3 regions of the Microbulbifer sp. NBRC 101763 genome follow, and region 2 is predicted to be linked to each of the others. Evidence: predicted binding sites of a transcription regulator. Region 2 holds the regulator's gene; each other region holds the start of a gene.
The links. The regulator sigma-54, encoded in region 2, starts transcription at its own class of promoters, with help from an activator protein. The targets are predictions, from matches to a motif close to TGGCACANNNNTTGCNNT.

Region 1 (9,856 bases), on a different contig from region 2:
CCAAATCTCTGGAGCAGGTGCGCAGCGCCTTCCCACGGGTCAACGATATGCTTGAGAGCATAGGAGTAGACATTGAGGAGGCCAAGCAGCGCCTACTCGGCGGAGTAATGAATGCGGGCAGCTTTGTCGCCAGAAATGCTATCGAGGTGGGCCAAAACACTGTTAACTTTTTTGTCATGCTGGGTCTGATGCTCTATCTCACCTTCTTTTTAATCCGCGATGGTGAGCGACTAGTTAACCTGATAATACACGCGCTTCCCCTCGGCGATGAGCGCGAGCACCTGCTTCTGGCCAAGTTTGCCGAGGTCACCCGTGCAACCATCAAGGGCAACCTGGTGGTCGCCATTACCCAAGGCACCCTGGGCGGTATTATTTTCTGGGTCCTAGACCTACCTGCACCGCTTTTGTGGGGGGTCCTGATGACACTGTTATCACTGCTACCAGCAGTAGGTGCAGCATTGATCTGGTTCCCCGCATCCATTTACCTATACGGGGTAGGAGAACCCATTAAAGCCACTATATTGCTCGCCTACGGATTTACTGTGATCAGCCTGGTAGACAATATACTGCGCCCGATTTTAGTTGGGCGGGATACCAAGCTGCCAGACTATCTGGTGCTGTTTTCCACTGTGGGCGGCCTGTTTATGTTTGGTGTCAGCGGCTTTGCCATAGGCCCGCTACTCGCCGCGCTGTTCATCGCCTTTTGGGAAATTTTTATGCGGGAGTTTGTGCACCCGGAAGATATGCTGATGCCACCCAGACCTGATAGCGAGTAAAACTCACCTGGACTCTTTAACGCTCTGTGGGAGCCTGAGACTCCCTTTGACGTAGCGCTTTCAGGCGCTGGTTGAGATCACTCATCGGCGCCTGGTCAACCAGTAACACCCCCTGGTTGGCCCTGTCTAAATCGGCGATCAGCAAAATCACCGTGGCAAAGGTGAGAGCCAGTGCCAGTACAACCTGCACCGAACCACCGCGGCTGATCCCCAGCTGGTAACCAATCGCCAGCATGGCCAGTATTGTCATAAAGTACAGCGCCAGCCACAGGGGGGCGGGAATACGATACTGCAGGCCCACCACCACCCTTGCGCGATGCAAGTCCATCAGGGTGTTTACCGGATCGGAAAATTGGCGCAGGTAATCCGCATTGTAACCCTGGGCAATATGGCTCTGTACCAGTTGCCACAGCTGCCGCTGAATTTCCTCACTGCGTTTGATATCAGCAGAGCTTACCGGTGTAGAGGGATCAAAATCACGCAGATCCACATATTCCGCAAGCAATCCACGGGCGCGCTCACGTTTCGTTTTCTCAAGAAAGTCCGCATTCAGGTAGGCCGCCAGGATAGTATTAACCTCCTGCAACAACAGAGCCTTGCGCTCATTAAAGCGGTCCGCGGTCATATTGAAGGTAAACGCTAAAACAAATGCCACCAAACCAAGCGTTGCCGCAACAGCACTGCCAATCGACGACTCACCAGCAACGCTCTCTCTTCTCTGGCGCCTATGCCCCCAGAATACCCCTAACGCCAAAGCGCAGAGAACCAGTGCCACTGTAATCAGATATATCAGGGGCAATGGCAGCAAATAGAAAATATTACCCGAGTGCATAAGAGTCCCCACAGACTGAGGAAAGTCTGGCCCAGCTGGGTATCACTGGCCAGTTTTTCCAGGCTCTCTGCAGGGCTAAAGAAGTGGCGTATTTATAATGAACCTACTAGTTTGTACCATATGGCAGCGGTAGCATAGGCGCAACATATCCGAGAGCAAACATACTATGAAATACTGGATTACCCTGGTTTTAACTACGCTGATCAGCCTGCCATTGATGGCCCTTGAGGTTGGTGACAGAGCACCGGACTTCTCTCTTCAAGGATCAGACGGCAATACACACAGACTCGCTGAACACAAAAATAGAAATGCAGTAGTAATCGCCTGGTATCCACGTGCCTTTACCAAGGGCTGCACGATAGAGTGCAAATCACTGGCAAAAAATGGACACAAGATTCGCAAGTTCAATGCTGCCTACTTTATGGCAAGCACCGATGATATTGATGAAAACACACGCTTCGCTAAGCACAATGAAGCCGACTTCCCTCTCCTAAGCGATCCTTCAGGTGAAGTCGCCAAGGCTTACGGTGTGCTAGTTCCAATGATCAATATTGCCCGGCGTATTACTGTCTATATCGGTAAGGATGGGAAAGTCCTGAAAATTGATAAAGACGTTAACCCTGCCACCAGTGCAGAGGATATTGCCAGAAACCTGGCCAAACTAGGCATAGAAAAGAGTGAGCCCTAAAAATATTAATAAATCTGGCCCGAAGCACTCAGGGCCAGATTTATCCGACTCAACTTAATTTATGACATCATTCTATTACGAAAGAAATGCCAAAGCAGCACTTCTCCCCCTCAAACTCCCCAAGCCACTTGCAAACACTTAACGTAGCCTCACCTCGACTGGATTTAATTACGTGCTCTAGTAAATAATCCGGCTCACCGGAAGCAAAGACGCGCTTATCCGCCTCTCGCAGAGCTTGAGCATTTTCCGCCCAAGTTAGTTGAGCGTCGGTTTTTCCCACTACATCCTCACCGGCCAACTCGCAAATTTTGCGATTACCCCAAATATATTTTTCATCTTGATCTTTCACCCAAAAAAGAAACGGCACATTATCAACAACCCTAAGCTCTTCAGCGTTCATAGAACTCCATCTCCAGCCACTACATTCATATTTGAACTGCATTAATAAATGCAAGTGTAAAAGCCAAAGGAGGTTTTGCCTTTATCATTCATTGAGTATTAACATAAAAATTCTTATTTCATCTTTGTCAGAAATAGCCGGAGGCACAAAAATAGTTCTTAATTGCCACTAATCTCCAGCTCTTTTAATTTTCTTGTCAGGGTATTTCGTCCCCAACCAAGTAAATCTGCGGCATCACGCTTGCGCCCGGCCGTATGCTTTAAAGCAATCTCGATCAGGGCACGCTCAAATGCGGGAACTGCCTCACTGAGTATTTCGCGCCGCCCGGATGACAGGGCCTGATCAGCCCAAATACGTAGGGCTTTTTGCCAGTCCAGTGGGGTTTCGCTCTCCTGCCCTTGTTGGTGCAGTTCCTGGGGCAAGTCTTCGATATGTACTTCACGGCCAGAGGCCATAACGGTAATCCAGCGACAAGTATTTTCGAGCTGCCGTACATTTCCAGGCCAATCCAAACCTGACAGGTAACCCTCTGTTTCCTTAGTCAGGATTTTTGGTTCCACCCCGAGGTCTTTTGCGGCAGCATTGAAGAAGTGACGCACCAGCCTTGGGATATCTTCACGGCGATCGGCCAACCTTGGAATATGAATGCGGATTACATTCAAGCGATGAAATAGGTCTTCGCGGAATTTATGCTGCAGTACCAGCTCCTCAAGGTTTTGATGGGTGGCGGCAATAATCCGCACATCCACTTTTACCGGAGTGTGTCCGCCAACCCGATAAAACTCCCCATCCGCCAATACTCGCAGAAGCCGCGTCTGGGTTTCTGCCGGCATATCACCAATTTCATCCAGGAAAAGGGTACCGCCATTGGCCTGCTCAAAACGCCCGGCACGCTGGGAGCTGGCCCCGGTAAAAGCGCCTTTCTCATGCCCAAACAATTCAGACTCCATCAAGTCTTTCGGAATCGCGGCCATATTCAGGGCGATAAAGGGTTTTTCCCTTCGTGGACTGTGATTGTGCAACGCCTGAGCCACCAGTTCCTTACCAGTGCCAGACTCACCATTGATTAATACAGTGATATTTGAGTGAGAGAGCCTGCCGATCGCACGGAAAACTTCCTGCATCGCCGGCGCTTCACCAATGATTTCTTTATTCTCGGTGCCATTATCCTGTTCAATGCGCTCTTCCTGCGCCTGCTCACTGGCGTGCACCAGGGCACGGCGTGTAACCGCTACAGCCTCATCAATATCAAAAGGCTTAGGCAGATATTCAAAGGCACCGCCCTGATAGGCGGCGACAGCACTATCCAGATCCGAGTGAGCAGTCATAATAATTATCGGCATGTTTGGACGTTCCGCCTGGAAGCGCTGAAGCAACTTGAATCCATCGGAGCCCGGCATACGAATATCGCTAATCACCACGTCCGGTGAATCGCTGTAAAAATCATCCAGGGCACGATCGCCACTCTCGTAGCATTGGGTTTCTATCCCCTCCCGAGAAAGCGCCCGCTCCAGCACCCAGCGGATAGATCTGTCGTCGTCAATTATCCAAACGCGATTACTCATTCTCTAGGTTCCTGTATTGGCTAATTCGATAGTCAACGGCAAATAGATCTGGAATACCGTGCGACCGGGACGGCTGTCACACTTAATTAGGCCGCGATGCTGACTGATAATGTTCTGTGATATGGATAGCCCTAAACCGGAGCCCTCCGCGCGCCCTGATATCATCGGGAAGAAGATCCGCTCACGGATCTCCTCGGGAATACCGGGACCGTTATCTTCAATTTCGATACGGCATACCAGTGGACAATTGCGACGACCAATTGTGAATTGGCGCTGGACCCGTGTGCGCAATACCATCTCCCCACTGGCGAGACCGATACTCTCATTTATCGATTGCATCGCATTGCGGGCGATGTTCAGCAGTGCCTGGATCAACTGTTCGCGATCCGCTGGTACATCCGGGATAGAGGGGTCGTAATCCCTGCGGATACTCAGTTCACCATCACATTCCACCTCTAGAAGCTGTGCCACTCGCTCCAGGATTTCATGGACATTGGTCTCCGCCAGTTTCACCGGCTGACGCGGTCCCAACAAGCGGTCCACCAAATTGCGCAGGCGGTCCACCTCCTCAATGATGATCTGTGTGTACTCTTCCAGAGAGGCATCTGGTAACTCTCTCTGAAGTAGTTGTGCCGCACCGCGGATACCGCCGAGGGGGTTCTTCACTTCATGTGCCATGCCCCGCACCAGGTTACGCGCAGTTTCCTGGGTACTGAGCAATGCATCTTCACGTGCAATGCGCAGCAGGCGATCCATAGGTTGCACCTCAAGCAGCAAAACACCTAGCTCTGGGACAGGACTCACCGAGTAATCCACAGTGCGCGTATCCAGGTTGTGCAGACGCCAACGAGCGCGGCGCACCGTATATTTTTCACAACTGACCAGCGCATCACGCATGGCTTTTTGCGCAGCTGCAGATTCTCGCACGACCTCTTCCAACGGCAATCCGCTGACCCTTGCACTGGATGCCGCCAGCAAATCCTCGGCCGCATTGTTCAAGTAACAGAGTGATAACGTGTCATCCAGCACCATAACGGCTGAAGTGAGACTGTCTAACAGCTGGCGCAGCTGGCGATCATTGAGCATTCAGTGGTTTCCGGTTCTCTGCGGCGGCCGGGGTAGGGTTAGCACCCGGCGCGATAAGCCCTTGTATCTAGCCAGTGCAAAAAGCAAACCAAAATGGCGCACAGGGCTATTCAGGCCCACATTGGTTGCTTCTGATGAGCATTTACAGTGCGCAATCGATAGGATTTGCCTAATCACCCCCAAGAGCATTGGAGCTGCACAGCTCAGCCAGGAGAATGCACCACAATGGTGCGAAGGTCAAAATTTAATCAGCCTAGGGAGGGAAAGGCGGGCTGTGAATTGTTTGCGAAGACCCGCTGACGCCCTTGACGATAGCGGTAATACAAACCAATCAGGGCTGAGACTGGGCCAAACTGGGCCCAAGTGACACTTTGGTTGACTGAGGTGCCCGAAGGATAGAGCTATCCAATTGGGCAACGCTGGGGCGCTGCACATAAACAGTAATGACTTTTGATTGAGCCAGAATGCGCCCACTGGCATCGATAAGTACCGCCTGCACACTGTGACTACCGCGCTCCAGCGCTGAGATATCCAAGCTGGAGCCGGTTGAATTGCCGCGCCAGGGTTGACCATCCACCACCGCATAAAAGCTGGCACCCTTTGGATATGACGGTTGCACATCCACTTGTAGCGGAATAATACGCTGTCCCGGGGGGATAGTTGCGCCATCCAGGGGGCTCACAATCTGGATTGACATCGGCCCTGCGTAGCTCTCTTTGCCGCCGTCATCCTCTACATCATCTTTAGGGGATAGCTTGCGTGAAGGCAGAGGGCGAGGCAGGGTGATGGGCTGGACATTGATTGGGGCCAGCTCTACCTTTTGCGCCTCACCACTGGCTGGTGGAGTGTCACTGAAAGTCACGCGCCCGTCGGGGCCGACAGTCTTGTAGATAGCACCGGAGCTGCTGCCACCATCGGTACCGGCAAAAGCCATCAGGGGGGCGACAAGGAAAAGTGCCTGAAACGATCTCAAAAATCCCATAACGTGATCGACCGCGACGCGGACGCTCCTTTTCTCTTGCCCCAGTCGGGGCCTCAATTGAATGGGGCAACTGCTTCTCAAAGTACCAGATTCGCAGTCGGTAGAATCAACCTCCCCAATAGACAGTTTACCCGCAATAAAAAAGCCCGCACCAGGACGGCGCGGGCTTTTCGCGAACAACTCGGCGGCACCAGTGTGATGCCGTTCGCTATTACACGGAGTAGTACATGTCAAACTCAACCGGGTGAGTAGTCATGTTCAGGCGCTCTACTTCTTCGCGCTTCAATTCAATGTAAGCGTCGATTGCATCATTGGTGAAAACACCACCCTCGGTCAGGAAGTCACGATCCTTATCCAGGGCGTCCAACGCTCCTTCCAAACTGGCAGCTACGGTGGGGTACTCGGCCAGCTCTTCCGGGGGCAGATCGTACAGATCCTTATCGGCGGCATCTCCGGGATGAATCTTGTTCTTGATACCATCTAGACCTGCCATCAGCAAGGCAGCAAACGCCAGGTAAGGGTTGGCAGTCGGATCCGGGAAGCGCGTCTCGATACGCTTGCCTTTAGGCGATGTTACGTAAGGAATACGGATGGAAGCGGAGCGGTTGCGCGCAGAGTAGGCCAGGATAACCGGCGCCTCAAAGCCCGGTACCAGACGCTTATAGGAGTTAGTAGACGCGTTACAAATCGCGTTCAGGGCGCGTGCGTGCTTCACAATACCACCGATGTAGTAGAGAGCAGCCTCAGACAGACCCGCGTAAGCATCGCCGGCAAACTGGTTTACGCCATCCTTGGTGAAGGACTGGTGCACATGCATACCGGAGCCATTATCGCCAACAAGGGGCTTGGGCATAAAGGTTGCGGTCTTGCCGTAGGCGTGCGCTACATTATGTACGGCATACTTAAGAATCTGAACCTCATCCGCTTTCTTGGTCAGAGTGTTGGCTGCAACACCAATCTCACACTGACCGGCAGTGCCTACCTCGTGGTGATGTACTTCCACCTGTAGCCCCATTTGCTCCATAGCGGAACACATTGCGGCACGCACATCGTGAAGGGAATCAACCGGAGGAACGGGGAAATAGCCGCCCTTCACACCAGGGCGGTGGCCGATATTGCCCTCACTGAAGTTATGACCGGAGGACCAAGCCGCTTCTTCGGAATTGATTTTGTAAAAGGCGCCGCCCATTTCGGCACCCCAAGTGATATCGTCAAATACGAAGAACTCGGGCTCTGGGCCAAATAGCGCGGTGTCACCCAGACCTGTGGACTTCAGGTATTCCTCGGCGCGCATTGCGATGGAGCGCGGATCGCGCTCGTAGCCCTGACCGGTGACCGGGTCTACGATATTACAGCGAATAATAACGGTGCTCTCATCGGTGAAGGGATCGAGGAAAGCCGTCTCGTCATCCGGCATCAGGATCATGTCGGATTCATTAATGCCCTTCCAGCCGGCGATGGAGGAACCATCAAACATCTTGCCTTCTTCGAAGAACTCTCCGTCAATTTCCGATACGGGGATGGAAACGTGTTGCTCTTTACCCTTGGTATCGGTGAAGCGCAGGTCCACCCATTTTGCTTCACTCTCATTAATCAAACCGAGCGTTTTCGCTGACATTGCTGTCCTCCAGGTCTTGAAAAGTAATTGGTCGCTATGCCTTTGCTGCCGGCATTCACTCTTTACCTGGCGTGAAATAAAGCAAGGAGTGTGCCAAATTAGGGCAACTGCATCGCTGCGGCGGTTGGCGCCGGTGCGGTCGACAGCTTTGGGCCGACTGGGGCAGGATAAATGCATTGTGGCCGAGCGGCCACAGAAAAGCGCACCATAATGACGCAACTTTACCCCAGTATCGCCCGGTAACGGTGCACAACCAAGTTGCCTCCGGCTAGTTTATAATGCCGCACCTTCTATCAACATGCGGTACCCGACGGATTCCCATGCACTTTGTCGTCAAGTTTTTCCCCGAGATCACCATTAAGAGCAACCCTGTGCGCAAACGTATGTCGCGCCAGCTCAAGGACAACCTACAGCGCCTGCTGCGTCAGCTGGACGACCGTATCCAGGTGCGCAAGGACTGGGAAAAGATCGATGTGATCGCCCCGGACGCTGTAGCACACCTGGGCGACCGAATTGAGGAAGTTCTTTCCCACACCCCCGGTATCGCTAACTTCTCCCGTGTACGCCAGTTTCCACTGGGCGATCTGCACGATATGTATGAAAAGACTTTCTCTGTATGGGGCCCGGCCCTGAAGGGTAAGACTTTTTGTGTGCGGGTAAAACGCACCGGCAAGCACGATTTCCAGTCCCTGGATGTTGAGCAGTATGTGGGCGGTGGCCTCAACAAAAATACCGAAGCGGCTGGAGTGAAGCTGAAGAACCCCGATATCACGGTGAAATTGGAAATTCGCCACGACAAGCTCAATGTGATTGAGGAACAGCACCCCGGTCTCGGCGGCTTCCCCCTGGGAACCCAGGACCCAGTCCTTTCATTGGTATCCGGTGGCTTCGATTCCACCGTGGCCAGCTACCTGACCATGAAGCGTGGTATCCGCACCCACTTCCTGTTCTTCAACCTCGGCGGACGCCAGCACGAGCTGGGCGTTAAGGAAGTCGCCTATTACCTGTGGAATAAATATGGCGCATCCCACCGGGTGCGCTTTGTCACTGTGCCATTCGACGAGGTGGTAGCGGAAATCCTCGAACGCGTCGACGATTCCCATATGGGTGTAATCCTCAAACGCATGATGCTGCGCGCTGCCAGTGTAATCGCCAAGGAACTGGAGGTGGACGCGGTGGTGACTGGTGAAGCTATTGCCCAGGTATCCAGCCAGACCCTGAAAAACCTGGCAGTAATCGATAGCGTCACCGATACCCTGGTGCTGCGCCCACTGATCACCTCCGATAAAACCGACATTATCCGCACCTCTCGGGAGATCGGCACAGAGGAATTTGCCGCGAATATGCCCGAATACTGCGGTGTGATTTCAGTAAAACCCACCACACGCGCAAAAATCGAGAAAGTGGAATCCGAAGAGAACCGCTTTGATTTTACCGTCCTTGATCGTGCTATCAGCAATCGCTCTATTCAAAATATCGATGAAGTGATTGAAGAAGTAGACGGACAGGCACCTGAAGTTGAGATTCGCGAAGAGCCCGGTAATGCGGTGATAATCGATATTCGCCACCCGGATGAAGAGGAAATGGACCCGCTGGAACTTGAGGGCTGTGAAGTACAGACTATCCCCTTCTACCGTCTGAATAACGGCTTCGCTCAACTGGACCAGGAGCGCGAATACCTGCTCTACTGCGCCCGTGGTGTCATGAGCCGCTTGCACGCCTCCCACCTGATGGATGAGGGATACCGCAACGTGGGCGTGTTGCGCCCACAGATCCCCCACAGGCCGGAAAGCATCAAGAAATAATTCCCGGGCGCGGACAGCCCCGCTATCCGCGCTCCCCTCTTACCCCCTCAAGCCGACACTTCCACAGTGGGCGGTGATTTTTTACTCAAAATCACTCCCAATTG
Region 2 (9,856 bases):
TGCCAAATCGACAATCTCGGGTTCCCTCGCCGCATTGTGCAGAACGGTTGTACCTTCCGCCAACACCGCGGCCATTAGCAAGTTCTCAGTGCCGCCCACAGTCACTTTTTCCATGACGATATTGGCACCTTTGAGGCGGCCGTTGGAACGCGCACGGATAAAACCACCGTCAATTGCGATTTCGGCGCCCATAGCCTCCAGCCCCTTGAGATGGATATCTACGGGACGGCTACCGATAGCGCATCCCCCGGGAAAAGACACGTTTGCCACCCCGTGGCGAGCTAATAATGGCCCCAACACGAGTATTGATGCCCGCATGGTTTTTACCAGTTCGTAGGGTGCTGTCAGGTCATTGACTGAACGGGGATCTATCTCTACACCTAGCTTTTCGTCAATTGTGACATCACAACCCATGCAGCGCAGTAGGGTGATCATAGTGGTGATGTCATTAAGGTGCGGCAGGTTGTGAATATGTACCGGGCCATCTGCCAACAGGGCAGCAGCCAAAATAGGCAGCGCAGAATTCTTCGCGCCGGAAATTCGCAGTGTACCGGATACAGGGCTGCCGCCCTCTATTATTAACTTATCCATTCGGTCTCATATTTCGGGAGTCGCTGTTTTCACAGTGACAGGTTAACGACTGGCTTCTTCTGGAGTAAGTGTCTGCATCTGTACTGCATGAAGAGTACCATCGGCAATTTTTTCATTGAGCGCTGCATAAACAAGTTGCTGCTTTTTTAGGCGACTCAAACCTTCAAAGGCACTACTGACCACAGTTACCAGCAGGTGACTGCCTTCAAAAGTGACATCGACATTACTCTCGGGAATATGACCCTCAATCAGGGCTTTGATTTCATCTGGTTGCATAGGCGGGATTTGCGTTGAGTTAGAAAACAGCACGCAAGTGTACTTGAATCGGGGAAAGCGCGCAGCTGCGCGCCCCAAGTTCGCTAACTAGCTCACCTTATCGACAACATCTTCACCAGCAGACCAGTTGGATATGACCTTGTCGATATCACCGTAGGTCTGCATGGACTGGGCAAACTGGCTGCGAAAAGTTTTGCCCAGATTGACGCCATTCAGAATGACATTAATCAACTTCCACTGTCCCGCACGATTACGTACCAGGGTATAGGATACTTTGGTGATGCCTTCTTCACTGCGCACTTCCTGTAAAACATTAACCCGATTTCCAGAGGGAAGGGTTCCAGGATTGACAACTTTCACGTCCAAATTACCAAAATTTGCCACACCACGTGCGAAGGTTGCCACCAGGTCACGACGGAATGTACTGGTGAAGCGGGAGCGTTGCGTCGCCGTGGCCTGCTTGGCATAACGCCCCATAACACCACGCGCAATAAAATCAAAATCCACCACTGGGTCCAGAACGCCCTCAACCGCACTGTAGTATCTCTGGGGGTCAGAATTAGCGTACTGAGAATTTGTCTTAATTACACCCAGCAACTTTTGGGAAACCCCCTCGATCATGTTATAGGGGTTTTGGTTGGCGTGTGCCACAGGAGCCGCGACAGAAACCACTAACGCGAAGAGTAAAAAACTAAGCCACCGGGAGAAATCGTACCGACCAGCCCAAAATGATGTATTCACAAATAATCTCCAATTAGCAAATCATTCCTTGGACGCACATGGCTTTAATAAGTGCCATGACGATGCCACTGCCCTTAAGTCCCATAGGAACCCCTGAGGCCTTGTCGATCGTCCTTTGAGTGACAGAGCTGACAGCGGCGGCGGCAGACTATACCATGGCCGCGCCCGGAGTTGTGGCGGTGTGCGAGCGTGTCATTTAATGCCCTGAGCCAATTTCTGGACTCTTACAGAGCCAGCTACCCGCTAATAATATAGATTAGCACGACAACAGCCGTGACCTGGTCAAAGCCACCGGCGCCAGAGCCTGGCAAGTGAATTTAGGCGCCATAGGCGAAGAACTACTTTGACCAATATCCCCGACAAACAAAAGTGCTTAACCAGAGGTACTCAATGACCCAAGATTTAGTGTTACAAGCAGGACGGCGTACCGTTCGCATGGAGGTGGAAGCCGTTGCTGAACTGGAAAAAAGAATCAACGGTGAGTTTCAACGCGCCTGTGAAATGATTTTACAATGCCGTGGACGCGCTATTGTTACCGGCATGGGGAAATCCGGGCATATCGGCCGTAAAATGGCGGCCACACTGGCCAGCACAGGCACCCCTAGCTTTTTCGTTCACCCAGGCGAGGCCAGCCATGGGGACCTGGGAATGATAACCCGCGACGATCTGGTAATTGCCATCTCCAATTCAGGCTCATCCGCAGAGGTGCTGACTCTGCTTCCATTGCTGAAGCGACTCAGTATTCCAATGATCAGTATGACGGGTAAAAGAGACTCCCCCCTTGCCCAAGCGGCCGACGTCAACCTGGACATTGCTGTACAAACTGAAGCCTGCCCCCTGAATCTAGCCCCCACCTCCTCAACGACTGTCACATTGGTGATGGGCGATGCCTTGGCTGTAGCCTTATTAGAAGCCAGAGGCTTTACTGCAGAAGACTTTGCGTTCTCCCACCCAGGCGGTGCCCTGGGAAGACGCCTGCTATTAAAAGTAGAAGATGTAATGCATGCAGGTGATGAGTTGCCCCAGGTACATACTGATACTTTGTTATCCCAGGCCCTATTAGAGATGACCAGTAAAGGCTTCGGAATGACAACTATTGTCGACCCCAAAGGAGAACTTCTCGGAGTTTTCACTGATGGTGATCTACGCCGTGTTATTGACCAAAAAATAGAGTTGGACATAGCCACTATGGAACAGGTGATGAGCCGCCGACCTAAAACAGTCTCAGCTGATACCCTGGCTGCTGAAGCTTTGAGGATCATGGAAGACTACAAAATCACTGCACTGGTCGTAGAAGACGAAGCACACTTCCCAATCGGCGTATTACATATGCACGATATTCTCCGCGCCGGAGTAATCTGAGATAATCAAAAGTTACTGAGCGAAAAAATATCGCCCATCACAGCATGTAAGGAATACCCGGTGATTTCTGAAAAAGAATTGAATTCTGCACTTAAAAAGGTGCGCTGGTTGGTCTTGGATGTGGACGGAGTCCTAACCGATGGCAAACTATATTTTGACAATAGCGGTAATGAGCTCAAGACATTCAATACGCTGGATGGACATGGAATTAAAATGCTGCAGAACTCTGGAGTGAGAGTAGCCATCATCACAGGCAGGCGCAGCAGCGTAGTCGAACGCCGCGCTCATGACCTAGGTATTAAAAAGCTGATCCAAGGCCGGGAAGACAAATTTGCAGCACTAAAAGAGCTACTCGCTGATGAGCCCTGTCGCCTTGAAGATATTGCGTATATCGGCGATGACTACCCGGACCTGCTGGTGATGACGCATATTGGTTGCCCTATCGCACCCCCCAATGCTGCTCCTCCTGTGAAAGACCGCGCCTTGTGGATAACCAGTTCCCGAGGTGGCGAGGGCGCTGTCCGTGAAGTCTGTGATCGCATCATGCTGTCCCAGGGTACTTTTGACGCAGCCTTAGCACCTTATATCGGAGAGCAGTGATGCGCACCTGGTTGCCACTTTTATTTGTGGTAGCGCTCATCAGCGCAGGACTCTGGTTTTCCGAAAGCCCTCCGGAGCAGTTGCTGGGAATCCGTCCAACGCCTCAACAACAGGGCCGTGCTGCCGATTTGATAATCCGCGATGCCAAAACTCGTCATTTTAATGAGGAAGGAAATCTAGCCTACCGAGTTGATGCAGAACAAATTACCTATTACCAGTTCAAGCGCCGAGACAGGGCCGAACTCACCGAGCCTCGAATGCTTTTCTTCCAGGAAGACCAGCCGAAGTGGCGCACTGAGTCCAGGCAGGGAGCAGCATACAACCGTGGTGAGCGTGTTGTTTTAAGTGGTGATGTAGAAATTGATGAACTCCCTTCTCCTGGTGGTATCAAACTGGAGACATCAAGCATCACTATTTTGCCGGATAAGGAATTCGCCGAAACAGACAAAATTGTTACTATTAGCTCGGGTCCTAACCAGACTAAAGGAAAGGGAATGCGCGCATACCTGAATGAAGACCGGGTGGAAATCCTATCCGATGTAAAGAGTAACTATGATCCCAAGTAAACTTTGCCACTACCTAGTCAAGAGTTCCGCGTTCACCATGCTTCTGATTGCGACGTCAATGGCAAACGCACTCCCCGAAGACCGCCAACAGCGCATAAATATTAGCTCGGATGCGATGAATGCGGGTTTAAGCAGCAACCTAGTGGTTTACAACAATAACGTAGTGATAACCCAAGGCTCTTTAAAGATAGAGGCGGACCGAGTAGAGGTTTATTTCACCCCGGAAAAGGAAATCAGTCGTGTTATTGCCTTAGGCAAACCTGCACGCTTCCAACAGAAAATACTGGAAGGCGAGAACCCGATAAAAGCACGGGCTCAGCGCATCGAATATGCAGTCGCCTCTGAAGAGCTACAACTTACCGGGAAGGCCTACGTAGATCGTGACGGCAACACCTTAACCGCAGAGAAAATTGACTACGACCTAACTACCGAACAAATGAGCGCCCAGGGTCAAGCTGGCAAACGGATAGAGATGATCTGGCAGCCAGAGAAAAAAGATGGAAGCCAGACTCCAAGCAACGACGGCAGCCAGTAAAGACATTACCCAGAGTCGTAAAAAGTAAAGATTTCATCTATCACCCTCTTCACCGGCGAGCGTTTGTGCTCGCAACATGGACAGATTTCGGTAAATACTATGCCAACGCTGAAGGCGTTACACCTAGCCAAGCAATACAAGAAAAGAAAAGTCGTTCAGGACGTATCCGTCAGTGTCTCTAGCGGACAGGTCGTCGGCCTCCTCGGGCCTAACGGTGCAGGTAAAACCACATGCTTCTATATGATTGCTGGCCTGGTCCAGGCTGATGCTGGTCAGGTATTGATCGATGATGAGGATATAACCCGGCTATCCATGCATGGCCGCGCCAGAAAGGGAATTGGCTACCTCCCCCAGGAAGCCTCTGTTTTTCGCCGCCTATCCGTTCGGGATAATATCCTAGCCATCCTAGAAACCCGCAAAGACTTAACCCGCGCCGAGCGCCAACAGCAAGCACAGGAGCTACTCCAGGAGTTCAATATCACACATATTGAAAACAGTCTGGGAATGGCCCTCTCTGGCGGGGAGCGCCGTCGGGTAGAAATTGCCCGCGCCCTAGCAACAAACCCCAGCTTCGTACTGCTGGACGAACCTTTCGCTGGGGTGGACCCTATTTCCGTCAATGACATCAAGGAGATAATCCGCCATTTGCGAGATCGTGGAATCGGCGTCTTAATTACCGATCACAACGTGCGAGAGACGCTGGATATCTGCGAGACTGCCTATATCGTTAGTGAGGGTCATATTATTGCAGCGGGCACTCCAGATGAGGTGCTGGCCAACCAGCAGGTACGCGAAGTCTATTTGGGACATGAATTTACCATTTAGAGACAGATCGCTACATTTGTCACCAGACATCTTGAATATTGACAAAATTAATCGCCGAAAGAGCTACTTAACAATAAGGCAGCCAATCTAACCGGCATGCTTATTGCTTGTAATACTTTTTAGGCCGGGGTAGTCTGCGCCATCTGAGGTTATTTATACCTCCATGTGATCTCAGCCTGCAGCACCCCAATATGAAGCAGTCTCTTCAACTAAAGCTCGGTACCCAGCTGACCATGACACCTCAGTTGCAACAGGCAATACGCCTATTGCAGCTTTCGACTTTGGACTTACAACAGGAAGTCCAAGCCGCCCTGGATAGCAACCCGATGCTGGAGGCTGAAACTGACGAAATAGCTTCCAGCGCAGATATCTCAGAGCTACAAGCGGAGCCTATTAACGAACAGGCCACCCCCCCTACTGAGCATACCGTAGAGGAGCGGGATCTCATCGAGAGTGACTGGAGTCAAAGCATTCCTGAAGAGCTTCCCGTAGATTCACGCTGGGATGACGTCTACACCAGCCACAGCGGTAGCACCGAGAACGAAGACCCCAGTTTTGAGCGCAATACCTCTACGGACGGTCTACAGGATCACCTGCGATGGCAGCTCAACCTGACCACCCTCTCCGAGCTGGACAAATCAATCGGAGAAAATCTGATAGATGGCATAGAACCTAATGGTTTGCTATGCACACCTCTTGATGAAATTGCATACTCCCTTTCTGTTGGGGAGGATGAGGTGCTTGCTGTGCTCAGGGCTATCCAGCAATTTGAGCCTGCTGGGTGCGGAGCGCGTAATTTACAAGAGTGCCTATTACTGCAGTTACAGCAGCTCCCCAGTGAGACTCCATGGTTAAAACAGGCCCAGTGTATTATCCAGCGCCACCTTGACCTTCTCGGCAAGCGGGATTTCCGTCAGTTAAGTCGGCGCACACGTCTAAATGAAGCCCAACTGGGCGAGGTCATCCGGCTGATCCAAACCCTGAATCCTAATCCAGGTGAGAGATTCGCTGAGCAGGAAGCCACCTATGTGACCCCGGATATTATTGTTTCACGTAGGGAGCTAGGCTGGCAGGCAAACTTAAATCCGGAGATCACCCCCAGAATTCGCGTTAACAGTCACTATGCCTCCATGGTTAAGCGGGCAGACAACTCCAGAGATAACAACTTCCTGCGCGACCACTTACAGGAGGCACGTTGGTTTTTAAAAAGCCTACAGAGCCGCCACGAGACTCTGCTCAAGGTCGCCAATTGCATCGTGGAAAAACAGCAGGGATTCTTTGAAGAGGGACCTGAGGCCATGCGCCCTATGGTACTGGCGGATGTAGCTGAAGCCATTGGCATGCACGAATCTACTATTTCCAGGGTAACCACTCAAAAGTACATGCTCACTCCTCGCGGAACTTTTGAGTTGAAATACTTTTTCTCCAGTCATGTAAGCACTGATTCTGGCGAAGACGCCTCTTCCACTGCTATTCGTGCATTAATTCGCAAACTTATAAATGCGGAAACGCCTCGCAAGCCCCTTTCAGATAACAAAATCACCCAGGAACTGGATCAGCAAGGCATTAAGGTAGCGCGACGCACTGTAGCAAAATACCGGGAATCCATGGGAATTCCCTCTTCCAGTGAGCGAAAACGCCTGGTCTGATCCACAAATATGATTTTTAGACCAACTTAAGAACCTGGGTCACAAACTCGTTGGCACCACACTTCACCCCTCTGCAACCAAACTCCAAACTTTGAGTGTATCCTTCCATTCTGGGCCACTTCCTAGTAGGGTTGCGACCCGAAAGGGAGACGTGCCGGTATGTGATGCACCCGATTAGGAGAAATCCATGCAGATCAACATTAGTGGTCACCACGTCGATGTTACCTCACCAATGCGCAGCTACTGCGAAAGCAAGCTGGAGAAGCTCTCTCGGCATTACGACAATATTACTAACGCTCAGGTTATCCTATCCGTCGAAAAATTGATCCAAAAAGCAGAGGCCAGAGTACATATAAATGGTCACGACCTCTGTGCCGGCTCGGAAGACAAGGATATGTACGCGGCCATTGACGCTCTGACTGATAAGCTGGACCGCCAACTGAAGAAGCACAAAGAGAAGTTGCAGAACCACCGCTGAACTATGACACTGGAAGCTTTACTCTCTCCCCGCCTGAGCCTTTGCCATCTGGCGGGGAGTAGCAAAAAAAAATTATTGCTCAATATTGCCCAGGCTATTGCCGAACAATACCCGCAACATGATTCCGATACCATCTTCAACCAATTGATTGCCCGAGAACGCTTGGGATCAACTGGAATTGGGGAGGGGGTTGCGATCCCCCACTGCCGTCTGCCTGGTTGTGAAGAACCAATTGGCGTTCTCTGTACCATTGAGCCTGCAATTGATTTTGACGCCATCGATCGCCAGCCTGTTGATTTGTTATTTGTTCTACTAGTCCCCGAGGATGCGGAACAGCAGCATTTAGAAACTCTGGCCGAGATAGCAGCGCTATTTTCCAATAGCGTAGTAAGAGATAAGTTACGCCAGGCCAAGACCAGCGACGAACTCTACGCACTTGCCATAGATAGCGCTGCAGCCGCGTGATCCAGGTAGTGAACCAGCCCATGGGTAAACTGAAGTTAAATGCTAATGTTGATGACAACCACTCTGTCACTATCAATCACAATGCAGTTATTTTAAAAATCAGTGATACACAGACCTTAGAAAGGGGACACCCATGCGCTTGGTTATTATCAGCGGCCGTTCTGGTTCCGGAAAAAGCTCTGCCCTTCAGTTATTAGAGGACGAAGGGTTTAACTGTATTGACAACCTACCGACCAGCCTGCTACCAGAACTGGTCAAAAGGGTTCACGAGCAACCGGCAGAAGGGGATACTCAGCTGGCTCTTGGCGTCGACGCCCGAAATCTTTGGCAGGATATCAAACAGGCCCCACGGGTAATTGAATCCCTGCGTGCAAACGGCGTAAAGTGCGATGTTATTTTCCTCGACGCCCGTGAACCAGTGTTAGTTCAGCGCTTCAGTGAAACCCGGCGGAAACACCCTCTCAGCAATGACTGCACCCACCTACTAGAAGCACTCAACCAGGAAAAGGAACTACTCACACCGATCTCTGCGATGGCGGACATGGTGATAGACACCAGCAATCTCAGTTTGCACGAGCTACGTGGACTAGTGAAAAACCGGGTAGTAGGTGAAAAGTCAGAGAGCATGGCAATCCTTTTCCAATCCTTTGGCTTTAAATACGGGGTTCCCGTAGATGCGGATCTGATATTTGACTTACGCTGCCTGCCAAACCCTTACTGGGAGACAAGCCTGAGACAGAAAACCGGCCTGGACCCCGAGGTTGCCGAATACCTACAAGGCCACCCTGAAACCGGTAAAATGCAGGCGGATATCACCAGCTTCCTGAATAACTGGTTGCCCTCCTACCAAAAAAGCAATCGCAGTTATACCTGCATCTCCATTGGATGCACTGGCGGTCGCCACCGCTCTGTATATATGGTGGAGCAGTTGGCCAAGATTTTTTCAAAGCAGTTTAATAACGTTCAGATCCGGCATCGTGAGCAGAAGTAACATCCAATTAACTTAGACGCACTTATGCAAAAACAGCGCCTCACCATTATCAACAAGCTCGGTCTACACGCCCGCGCAGCCAGTAAGTTCGCCCAGACCTCTGCGCGATTCTCTGCAGATGTCAAAGTACACTGCCAGGGCAAATCAGTCGACGGAAAGAGTGTAATGGCGCTTATGCTGCTAGCCGCTGGTAAGGGAACGGAACTTGAATTGGAGATTGAAGGCCGTGACGAAGACGATGCAGTGAGCGCTATTAGTGATTTGGTATCAGAACGCTTTGGCGAAGCCGAGTAGTTTGCAAAAATAGCCCCCTCTAGATAGAGTCCCGCCATGGGCATAAAATCGCCACTTATCCCAAGCGACCTCAGCCCGCAATCACCGCTAAGTAGTAAGGATTAGTCGTGTCCAGCCCACCTCAAGCCGAAATTAAATTCCGCGCCCAAAATCAGCTCAGCGAGCTATTTGCCGCGCTCGATAGCGGCACTGGGCAGGAAGTCCGGCGCATGCTCAAAACCCTGACCCCCCAGAGCATTGCCCAGTTACTAGAAAGCTCCCCTCCCCGCATTCGCCAGGTACTATGGAATTTAATTGAGCGAGATGTAGAAGGTGAGGTACTCCAAGAGCTGACAGATGAGGTGCGCAGCCAGATCCTCGACACCATGGATACCGAGGAGATGGTGGAGATTATGGAGGGGCTGGATGCGGATGATATCGCTGATATCCTCCAGCAACTTCCCGAGCGTGTTGTCTCGGAAGTTCTCTCCTCTATGAGCGAGA
Region 3 (9,856 bases), on a different contig from region 2:
ACGGTAGCGGTCATTACTGCTGGTAACGATATCGACAGCGCTCTGCAGAAACGCCTGCAGCGCGCTGGCTTTCGTGTTCAACAGCTTTTACCCGCAGAGCTCGACCAGCTGCGACCAAGCTCGATTGTTATCAATGCCTCGGCCTGCGCAGACAGCCAGGGCATGCCAGAGTCTCTGCAGGTGGCTAAGCAGCTCGCGAGAGGACTCTGTCAACATGTTATTCACCTTTCCTCTTATCAGGTATTCGCTGGAGGTGAACAGCGGAGATATGATGAGGATGAAGTGGCGGATCCACAGGCTCGAAGTGGTCGCCAGTGGTTGGCTTGTGAGCGTGCCCTGAGTGGATTAGAAAACCTGACTATCCTGCGATTTGGCTGGATGGTGGATAGCAACCTGGAAGCCCTGCTTGCGCGGGTATTACGGGGCTTTATAACTGGTGAACCGCTCGAACTGGATGGTATCAATAACGGTAATCCGGTTACTGTTCTCGATTTGTCTCGTGTGACGGTAGCGATAGCACAACAGCTAGCCAGTGGTGCCTTTGCTCCAGGGGTTTATCATTACGGAAGTTCAGACAGCTGCACCGCTATAGAGTTTGCGTTAGAGGTTGTGGAGCGGGCACAGTCATTTCACGATGAAGAGCGGTTTGTGCAACTCAGTGCATTAGAGGATTCTGGTCAAAAGGATCGCAGTGTTGTGCTGGCCTGTGGAAAATTGAGGGATGTGTTTGGCATTCAGCAGCACAGCTGGCGCCAGGGGCTCACCCGACAGGTAGAGCTTTGGTTAGAACGTTTGGGTGCAGAAAAGTCTGGTTAGGTTTCTATCAGCAAAGATAAAAAAGGCGCCTATATGGCGCCTTTTTTTGTTTAGATCTTGTCGAATACTAGGCAGGCGTTAGTACCACCAAATCCAAAACTATTAGACATGGCCCGCTTGATCTCACTGTCGCGAACTTCGGTCACCAGATCCATACCCACAGCTGCAGGGTCCAGATTCTCTACATTGGCAGATGCAGCGATAAAGTTGTTTTGCATCATCAGTAGACTGTAAATCGCCTCTTGTACGCCAGCGGCGCCGAGGGAGTGGCCTGTAAGGGACTTGGTAGAGGCAAATGCTGGAACTGTGTCACCAAAGACTTCACGCATAGCCTTCAATTCAGCCACGTCTCCAACTGGGGTTGAGGTGCCGTGGGTATTAATGTAATCCACGTTACCTCTCAGTCCTTTGCCGTCCATTCCCGCTAACGCTTGTTGCATACAGCGGGTTGCACCCTCACCACTGGGGGCGACCATATCGTAACCATCAGAGGTTGCGCCGTAGCCGGTCAGCTCGGCATAGATGGTGGCTCCACGGGCTACAGCGTGCTCCATTTCTTCCAATATCAGGCAGCCGCCGCCACCGGCGATAACGAAGCCATCCCGGTCGGCATCGTAGGGACGTGAGGCCTTCGTTGGGGTATCGTTATATTTGCTTGATAGGGCGCCCATTGCATCAAAAAGGTGAGTCAAACTCCAGGCTAGCTCCTCACCACCACCTGCAAAGACAATGTCCTGCTTACCCATCTGGATCAGCTCGGCCCCATTCCCTATACAGTGCGCACTGGTGGCACAAGCGGAAGAAATGCTGTAGTTCACTCCCTTGATCTTGAATGGGGTGGCTAAACAAGCGGAAACGGTACTGTTCATTACCTGAGGCACCCGGTAGGCGCCCACGCGCCTTACGCCCTTTTCCTTGAGGGTATGGGCCGCATCAATAATTTGCTGGGTGGATGTGCCGCCTGAGCCCATCACAATACCTGTGCGCGGGTTGGATATCTGATCCTCCTGCAGGCCTGACATATCAATGGCCTCTTGCATGGCTATATATGCGTAGGCGGCTGCATCACCCATAAAGCGGAGCTGCTTTCTATCGATATGTTCCTTGAAGTCGATATCGACCTGGCCCGCTACCTGGCTGCGCAGGCCGAGCTCCCGGTACTCCTCCTGAAAGCGGATTCCGCTGCGTCCTTCTCTCAACGAGGCGGTGACTTCTTTTGTATTGGTGCCGATACAGGATGTAATACCCATTCCGGTAATGACTACCCGACGCATAGTGGTCTCCAGCATAGCTTGTCGGTAGAGGACTACATGATTTCTACCGACAATGGTTTACGGTGTGTTTAAAAATTATCGGTACGGGTAAATAAGCCTACGCGAAGATCCTTAGCTGTGTAAATTTCACGGCCGTCTACAGCAACGGTACCATCGCCAATTCCCATAACAAGCCTGCGCTCAACAATACGGCTCATCTGGATGTGATAGGTGACTTTCTTGCTGGTGGGCAAAATCTGACCGGTAAATTTGACCTCGCCACAGCCGAGTGCGCGACCGCGCCCGGGGTTACCTTTCCAGGCCAAAAAGTAGCCGAGTAGCTGCCACATTGCATCTAACCCGAGACAACCGGGCATTACCGGATCGCCTGGAAAGTGACAATCGAAAAACCAAAGGTCGGGGTGAATGTCCAGTTCCGCAATCAGTTCTCCCTTACCGAAGGCTCCGCCTTCCTTTGAGATATGTGTGATGCGATCCAGCATCAGCATATTGGGAGCGGGCAGTTGTGCATTGCCAGGGCCAAACATCTCGCCCCGGGAGCAGGTCAGTAGCTCCTCTCTGCTATAGGTGCTTTTTTGAACAAAATTACTCATTTTTTCCCCGTTGGTGGGTGGTTACGCAATCCATACTGGGCGTTTTTGTAAGAGCGGGCATTCTAAGGGCTCTGTGTCGCTTGTCTAGTCGGTCAGGGCTGTTTTTGTGACTGGCGCTGGAATTGCTTTCACAATCTTAGAGCATTCAGTAGTAGATTTTATGGTCCAATAAGGGATTTTAGCGTCATTATCTGTAAGTGAATGACCCTAACAACTATGATAAGTTGCCGGCCAAGCACTGGGTGCGCTCGTTTCAAAATTATGGGGGAGCATAATGCTCAAGAAATGTTTATTCCCGGTTGCCGGTTACGGCACCCGCTTCTTACCTGCTACGAAAGCCATGCCCAAAGAGATGCTGCCTCTGGTGAATAAGCCACTGGTGCAGTATGGCGTAGAGGAAGCGATAGAAGCCGGGCTGACGGAAATCGGCTTTGTCACTGGTCGGGGCAAGCGCGCCATCGAAGATCATTTCGACACCAATTTTGAGTTGGAACACCAGATAGCGGGTACTGGTAAGGAGCGATACCTTGATTCCGTTCGCAAAGTCATTGATAGCGCCAGTTTTTCCTATACGCGCCAGGGAGAAATGCGCGGTTTGGGGGACGCAATTCTTCAGGGGCGCCGCTTGGTAGGGGACGAACCATTCGCTGTAGTGCTGGCAGATGACCTGTGCCTGAATGAGGAGTTAGGCGTACTTGCGCAGATGGTGCAGTTATACAAGCAGTTTCGCTGCAGTATTGTTGCTGTCGAAGAGGTGCCTACTGAACATATCCACAAATTTGGTGTGATTGCGGGCAATGAGATCAAGCCCGGTTTGTACCAGGTTACCGATATGGTGGAAAAGCCGACGGCCGAAGAGGCGCCAAGCAATAATGCGATTATTGGTCGCTATATTCTGACTCCAGATATCTTTGACCTGATACGCGATACTCCTCCTGGCAAGAATGGAGAGGTACAGATTACCGATGCGCTGCTAGCCCAGGCCCGCCAGGGCTGCGTTTTGGCCTACGCATTTAAGGGGCGCCGATTTGATTGTGGTTCGGTTGAAGGCTTTATCGAAGCTACGAACCATGTCTATGAGAATGTTTACCTGCCCAAGCAGGCTGCCCAGGAGAAGAAGTAAGTGGCTGAGCTTACCTGTTTTAAGGCCTATGATTTACGCGGTCGTGTGCCGGAAGAGTTAAATCCAGATGTTGCGTATCGTGTGGGGCGTGCTTTTGCCCAATTCCTCGGAGCGCGACGGGTTGTAGTTGGGCATGATATTCGTTTGACCAGCCCTGAACTGACCGATGCTCTGGCGAATGGTTTACGCGATGCCGGTGCTGACGTATTTCATATTGGCGAGTGTGGCACTGAAGAAGTTTATTTTGCCACTTCCCATGGGGATTTTGATGGCGGCATCTGTGTAACCGCGAGTCATAACCCTATGGATTACAATGGTATGAAATTTGTCCGTGCAGGAAGTAGTCCAATTAGTGGCGATACTGGTCTGTTGGATATCAAGCGATTGGCAGAGCAAAATAACTTTGCCTCAGCACCAAGGCGAGGTGATCTATATCGCTTTGAACACCGTGTCGATTTTGTAAAACATTTGCTGTCTTATATCGATAGCACGGCTTTGAAGCCACTCAAGCTAGTGGTAAATGCTGGTAATGGCGGCGCTGGTGCAGTGGTTGATGCCTTGGCACCGCATCTGCCATTTGAATTTGTACGAGTACACCATCAGCCGGATGGTAACTTCCCGAATGGTATTCCCAATCCAATTTTGCCGGAAAACCGTGCAGCGACTGCGGAAGCTGTGAGAGAGTGTGGTGCCGATTTCGGGATTGCCTGGGATGGCGATTTCGACCGCTGTTTCTTCTTCGATGAAAAAGGTGAATTTATCGAAGGTTATTATGTGGTAGGCCTGCTTGCAGAGGCATTTTTGCTCAAAAATGATGGTGCGAAAATTGTTCATGATCCACGCCTGCTGTGGAATACCGAGGACATTGTCCATGCAGCTGGCGGGGAGCCCGTGCAGAGCAAGACCGGTCATGCATTTATCAAAGAGCGCATGCGTAAAGAAGACGCTATCTATGGCGGTGAAATGAGTGCGCACCACTATTTCCGCGACTTTGCTTACTGTGACAGCGGTATGATCCCCTGGCTTTTAGTGGCAGAGCTGGTAAGTCGCAGTGGTAAGTCTTTGTCTCAGTTGGTGAGTGAGCGTATGGCTGCTTTCCCCTGTTCTGGGGAAATTAATTCTAAGGTGAAGGATGCCGCTGAATTACTAAAAATGGCCGAAGCAAAGTATGCTCCGGGAGCTGAGAGCGTTGAGCATGTAGATGGCTTGAGTGTGGCTTATCCCGATTGGCGCTTTAACTTGCGTATGTCCAATACCGAGCCCGTAGTACGCTTAAATGTTGAGTCCCGTGGGAATGAGGCGCTAATGCGTGAAAAAACTCAAGAGCTTCTTGATTTAATTCGCGCTTGAAAAAGATAGAGTAAATACAGTAGTTAAAATTTAAGAGACCTGTTTAAGGTCAGTCAAAAATTTGGCTGGCCTTCCCTGCCTAAATTAATACTATAATTACTAGTAAATAAAATTTCATATTTTAATCTGTTGTCCCGTAAGTCTAAAGCGGGCGGGTCTTTCTGGTAATAGAGTTTTGCATGGTATTTAAATATTGTGCATAAATTTTCCACCGTTCATGGACGCATGCAACAATTGCTGTCGCATAGACCAAATATTCATACTGATGCCTGTTCAATTTGAACCGTCCAAATGACCTTCTGACTTTACCAAAAAACCAAAGCTTCCTTTGTTGATTACAGCTGTATCCAGTATTTTTTTGCAGCTATAGGGTCCTTAGTATATATAGAGGAATATTGTGTATTTGCAAAATTAAAAATTCCAGCTTATTGCTGCGAGGATTGTTGTCATGCAGGAATTTGTAATCCACTACGTATAATGAAGTTAGTCCACCTCTAGTGATTACAAGGTTATTTTGTGGGAATTTTTCAGGTGCTAATCTGAATTGATATAGGGCAGTGGATGGCCTCATAATTTTTCTTCTGGGTATTTTCCATTGGGTGAAACTTTGAAGCTGTTTTCCTTCAAACTGATGGTGCTAAAGTTTCGTTTGGTATTTATGGGCTAAAAATAATAAATGCCTAAATCTTTGATATGGCTAAGTTTTGGTCCTGCTTATTTAATTTTTCGGATAAGTAGTGCAATAGCTTGGCTACAGGTGGTGGTGTTGCATTTATAGGGAAGTAACCTGGCTCGATTTTTGTAAAGCTGTGATTAAGAGTTATAGAGGCTGCTATCTGGAGGACGACTCTTTAATTCGCAACGTATTGTTACAAATATTGCCCACCTTGTAAGTGAGGGGAGTGCACTCAGGTATGGGGAGTACTTATGTTCTTGGGGGCGTATTTGAGTGATAGGGCCACTAACTAATATAGTTGGTGGCCCGGCTGCTGTGGCTAAAAGTGCTATACGCTTCTCTCTACGGCAAAGCTGGCCAGTTGTTGCAGAGCCAGCTTTTGTTCGCAGTTGGGTAGGAACTCCAGCTGCTCTTTAGCGTTGTTAACAGCGGCACGTGCACGCTCCATGGTGTAGTCCAGGGCGCCGCAGGCTTCAATCGCGTCGACTATCTCGGATAGTTTTTCCGCGCTGCGTTGCTCTATCGCTTCTTTTACCAATTGGGCCTGATCTTTGCTGCCATTGGCCATGGTATAGATTAGTGGCAGGGTTGGTTTGCCCTCCGCCAGGTCGTCACCTACATTTTTCCCAAGTTCTTCTGGGTTGCCACGATAGTCGAGAGCATCATCCACAAGTTGGAAGGCAAGGCCCAAGTGGCGGCCATAGAGTTTCAGGGCCGTTTGTTCCCCGTTGGTGCAGTTAGCCATTACGGCGGCAGTTTCACAGGCGGCTTCAAACAGGGCGCCGGTCTTTTTGTGGATAACCGTAAAGTAATTGCCCTCGCCCACCGCGGGATCACCAGCATTTACCAGCTGCTGAACCTCACCCTCAGCAATAGTATTGGTGGTGTCGGAGAGGATTGCCATGATATCCATATCCCTGAGGGCTACCATCATCTGGAAGGCGCGGGAATAGAGGAAGTCCCCCACTAGCACGCTAGGAGCATTGCCCCATTTTGCGTTAGCTGTGAGGCGGCCACGACGCATGTCGGATGTGTCCACCACATCATCGTGCAGTAATGTGGCGGTATGGATGAACTCGATGATAGTCGCGAGGTCAATGTGGCTCTCCCCCTTATAACCACAGGCACGTGCACAGAGAAGCACCAGAAGAGGGCGCAAGCGCTTGCCGCCGGCTTCGACCAGATAGTGCCCTATGTTTTCCACCAGAGGAACGTCCGAGTGCAGTTGATCGAGAATGCGCTGGTTGACCGCGGCAAAGTCTTCGGCGGCGACCCGGTGAAAAGGCAGCATGTGAGAGTTCCTTATACGACTAGACTGGCGCCCCCCGGGGCCCGGGCAGCAAAGGGGCGCTATTGTATCAACCCGACGAATTGATTAGAATCTGCGCCCCGTCAATTGCGGGCTTCATGTGGCTATTCAGCTGCTTTGGGGTCGTTTGGCGAATATAGATGTTAAACAACACGGCGCAAGCTCCCGAAATGCGGAGCAGTGACTCAATAGTCCTCCCGCTGCTTCGTGTCGTCCATATCGGAGCATAGAAATATGTACGCTGTTTTTGAGAGCGGTGGTAAGCAACACCGTGTAGAAGAGGGCGAAGTTCTTCGCCTGGAAAAGCTGGAAGTAGCTACCGGCGAAACCATTGATTTCGACAAAGTGCTGATGGTCGTTAATGGCGACAAGATTAACATCGGCGCTCCCGTTGTAGAGGGCGCTAAAGTATCGGCTGAAGTAGTGAGCCACGGCCGCGGCGAGAAGGTGAAAATCATCAAATTCCGTCGTCGCAAGCACTCCATGAAGCGCCAAGGCCACCGTCAGTGGTATACCGAAGTCAAAATCACTGGCATTAAGGCATAACAGAGGAGTAACGACTCATGGCACATAAGAAAGCTGGCGGTAGTACGCGAAATGGTCGCGATTCCGAGAGTAAACGCCTGGGCGTGAAGCGCTTTGGCGGCCAGTCTGTAGCAGCAGGCAATATCATCGTTCGTCAGCGTGGCACCAAATTCCACGCAGGTATTAACGTTGGTATGGGCAAAGACCACACCCTGTTCGCCACTGCGGACGGCGTTGTGAAGTTTGAAGTTAAGGGCCCCAACAACCGCAAGTTTGTTTCTATCGAAACTGCTTAAGCGGTCATTAGCCCAAGCTTCATAAAAAGCCCCGCTATTGCGGGGCTTTTTTGTTGGAAAAGTCGCAGAAAAGCGGCGGCGGGAAGTTAGGGTGGCAGGTGCCCACAGGGGGCGGCTTGTCGGCTGGTATGATGATAGGGGTGCGCGGATGCGCGTACCGGATAAGGCAACCGCTATAGCGGTGGAGAGATTATGAAGTTTGTCGATGAGGCGCCCATCGTTGTCCAGGCAGGTAAAGGCGGTAACGGTTGCTTGAGCTTCCGTCGGGAGAAGTTTGTAGAAAAAGGAGGCCCGGATGGCGGTGATGGCGGCGATGGCGGTTCCGTTTACCTGGAAGCCGATGATTCCCTCAATACCCTGGTAGATTACCGCTATCAACCTCGCTATGCAGCTGAAAGTGGACAGCCGGGCCGCGGGCGCAACTGTACGGGGGCCAAGGGAGAAGACCTGGTGCTGAAAGTCCCCGTGGGAACCACTGTGATTGATGTGGATAGTGGCGAAGCGGTCGGCGACATGACTGAGGCCGGCGAGCGCCTTCTGGTTGCCCAGGGCGGCTTTCACGGTCTGGGTAATACTCGCTTTAAGTCCAGTACCAACCGCGCTCCCAGGCAGACAACAAATGGTACTGAGGGGGAGGTGCGCAGTCTCAAGCTGGAGCTGAAGGTTCTCGCCGATGTAGGCATGCTTGGACTCCCCAATGCGGGTAAATCCACCTTTATTCGTGCAGTTTCCGCAGCCAAGCCCAAAGTGGCCAACTATCCCTTTACTACCCTGGTACCTAACCTCGGTGTGGTACAGGTGCAGAAGCACCGAAGCTTCGTGATTGCCGATATTCCCGGCCTGATTGAGGGGGCAGCAGAGGGGGCGGGTCTTGGGATTCGCTTCCTCAAGCACTTGACCCGCTGTCGTGTGCTGTTGCACTTGGTGGATTTGGCACCATTTGATGGTTCTGATCCGGTGGAAAATGCCCGAGCTATTGAGCATGAGCTCTCCAGCTTCAGTAAGACACTGGCTGGACGTGAACGCTGGTTAGTACTGAACAAAACTGACTTGGTACCGGCGGTAGAACTGGAGGAGCGTTGCCAGGCAATTGTAGATGCGCTGGGTTGGACCGGTCCTGTTTTCCGTGTGGCAGCAATCCGCAAAGAGGGCACTGATATCCTCAGTGGTCGTTTAATGGATTACCTCGAGGAGCGTCAGGAAGATGAGGACCGTGACCCTGAGTTGGCGCAGGCAGAACTGGAGTCTCAGCGCCAGATGCAGCGTGAGGCCCGTGAGCGTATTGAGGAGTTGCGTGAGAGCCATAGGGCTAAACGCAAGGCAGCCAGGGAGCATGTGGATGATGATGAGGATTGGGATGACGATGAACACGATGTCGATATTGAGTATCGCCCCTGAGTTATCTCATTTGGCAAAGTCCCTCCTGAGCTGCCCCAGGTTCTAATTATTGTGGGCTTCTGAATAATAAAAATGGTTTAAATGACCCTTAGGGGCGATATCCAGGGGGGAGCATGGGCTCTAATTCAGATTCCCGTCGTGAGCTGGCGAATAGCCAGCGCTGGGTTGTCAAGATTGGTAGTGCCCTTTTGACCGATAACGGTCGAGGTGTAAATAGCGTGGCTATCTCTGCCTGGGTTGAGCAGATAGCCGAACTGCGACAGCGTGGTATTGAGGTGGTACTTGTATCTTCTGGCGCCGTCGCTGCAGGTATGGATCGTTTAGGTTGGGGGCGAAGACCGGAGTCTATTCATCAGTTGCAGGCCGCTGCGGCGGTGGGGCAAAGCCATTTGGTGCAGGTTTATGAGCAGGCTTTTGGGCGCTTTGATTTACGCAGTGCACAGATTCTGCTGGACCATGATGACCTTTCCAACCGTACCCGCTACCTCAATGCACG

Region 1: a site for sigma-54 is predicted at 5,421-5,438, ahead of glnL (nitrogen regulation protein NR(II)). Genes of this name have one in related genera too.
Region 3: a site for sigma-54 is predicted at 2,795-2,812, ahead of galU (UTP--glucose-1-phosphate uridylyltransferase GalU). Genes of this name have one in related genera too.

Annotation. Positions count from the first base shown of each region.
Region 1 covers NZ_BAABQV010000002.1:19,344-29,199, reverse strand. Annotated here, with positions in the region: gene ABWV76_RS05465 (AI-2E family transporter) at 1-776, shown strand, start outside; gene ABWV76_RS05460 (bestrophin-like domain) at 793-1,608, opposite strand; gene ABWV76_RS05455 (peroxiredoxin) at 1,775-2,296, shown strand; gene ABWV76_RS05450 (PAS domain-containing protein) at 2,364-2,696, opposite strand; gene ntrC (nitrogen regulation protein NR(I)) at 2,855-4,261, opposite strand; gene glnL (nitrogen regulation protein NR(II)) at 4,265-5,347, opposite strand; gene ABWV76_RS05435 (DUF4124 domain-containing protein) at 5,679-6,329, opposite strand; gene glnA (glutamate--ammonia ligase) at 6,541-7,947, opposite strand; gene thiI (tRNA uracil 4-sulfurtransferase ThiI) at 8,268-9,752, shown strand.
Region 2 covers NZ_BAABQV010000004.1:259,475-269,330, reverse strand. Annotated here, with positions in the region: gene murA (UDP-N-acetylglucosamine 1-carboxyvinyltransferase) at 1-591, opposite strand, end outside; gene ABWV76_RS11765 (BolA family protein) at 634-867, opposite strand; gene ABWV76_RS11760 (MlaC/ttg2D family ABC transporter substrate-binding protein) at 955-1,608, opposite strand; gene ABWV76_RS11755 (KpsF/GutQ family sugar-phosphate isomerase) at 1,999-2,970, shown strand; gene ABWV76_RS11750 (KdsC family phosphatase) at 3,031-3,570, shown strand; gene lptC (LPS export ABC transporter periplasmic protein LptC) at 3,570-4,136, shown strand; gene lptA (lipopolysaccharide transport periplasmic protein LptA) at 4,195-4,671, shown strand; gene lptB (LPS export ABC transporter ATP-binding protein) at 4,771-5,496, shown strand; gene ABWV76_RS11730 (RNA polymerase factor sigma-54) at 5,688-7,145, shown strand; gene hpf (ribosome hibernation-promoting factor, HPF/YfiA family) at 7,333-7,623, shown strand; gene ptsN (PTS IIA-like nitrogen regulatory protein PtsN) at 7,627-8,088, shown strand; gene rapZ (RNase adapter RapZ) at 8,222-9,079, shown strand; gene ABWV76_RS11710 (HPr family phosphocarrier protein) at 9,104-9,373, shown strand; gene mgtE (magnesium transporter) at 9,481-9,856, shown strand, end outside.
Region 3 covers NZ_BAABQV010000010.1:28,315-38,170, forward strand. Annotated here, with positions in the region: gene ABWV76_RS20805 (sugar nucleotide-binding protein) at 1-816, shown strand, start outside; gene fabB (beta-ketoacyl-ACP synthase I) at 867-2,090, opposite strand; gene fabA (3-hydroxyacyl-[acyl-carrier-protein] dehydratase FabA) at 2,159-2,683, opposite strand; gene galU (UTP--glucose-1-phosphate uridylyltransferase GalU) at 2,958-3,806, shown strand; gene ABWV76_RS20825 (phosphohexomutase domain-containing protein) at 3,807-5,156, shown strand; gene ABWV76_RS20830 (polyprenyl synthetase family protein) at 6,161-7,123, opposite strand; gene rplU (50S ribosomal protein L21) at 7,376-7,687, shown strand; gene rpmA (50S ribosomal protein L27) at 7,705-7,962, shown strand; gene cgtA (Obg family GTPase CgtA) at 8,155-9,360, shown strand; gene proB (glutamate 5-kinase) at 9,474-9,856, shown strand, end outside.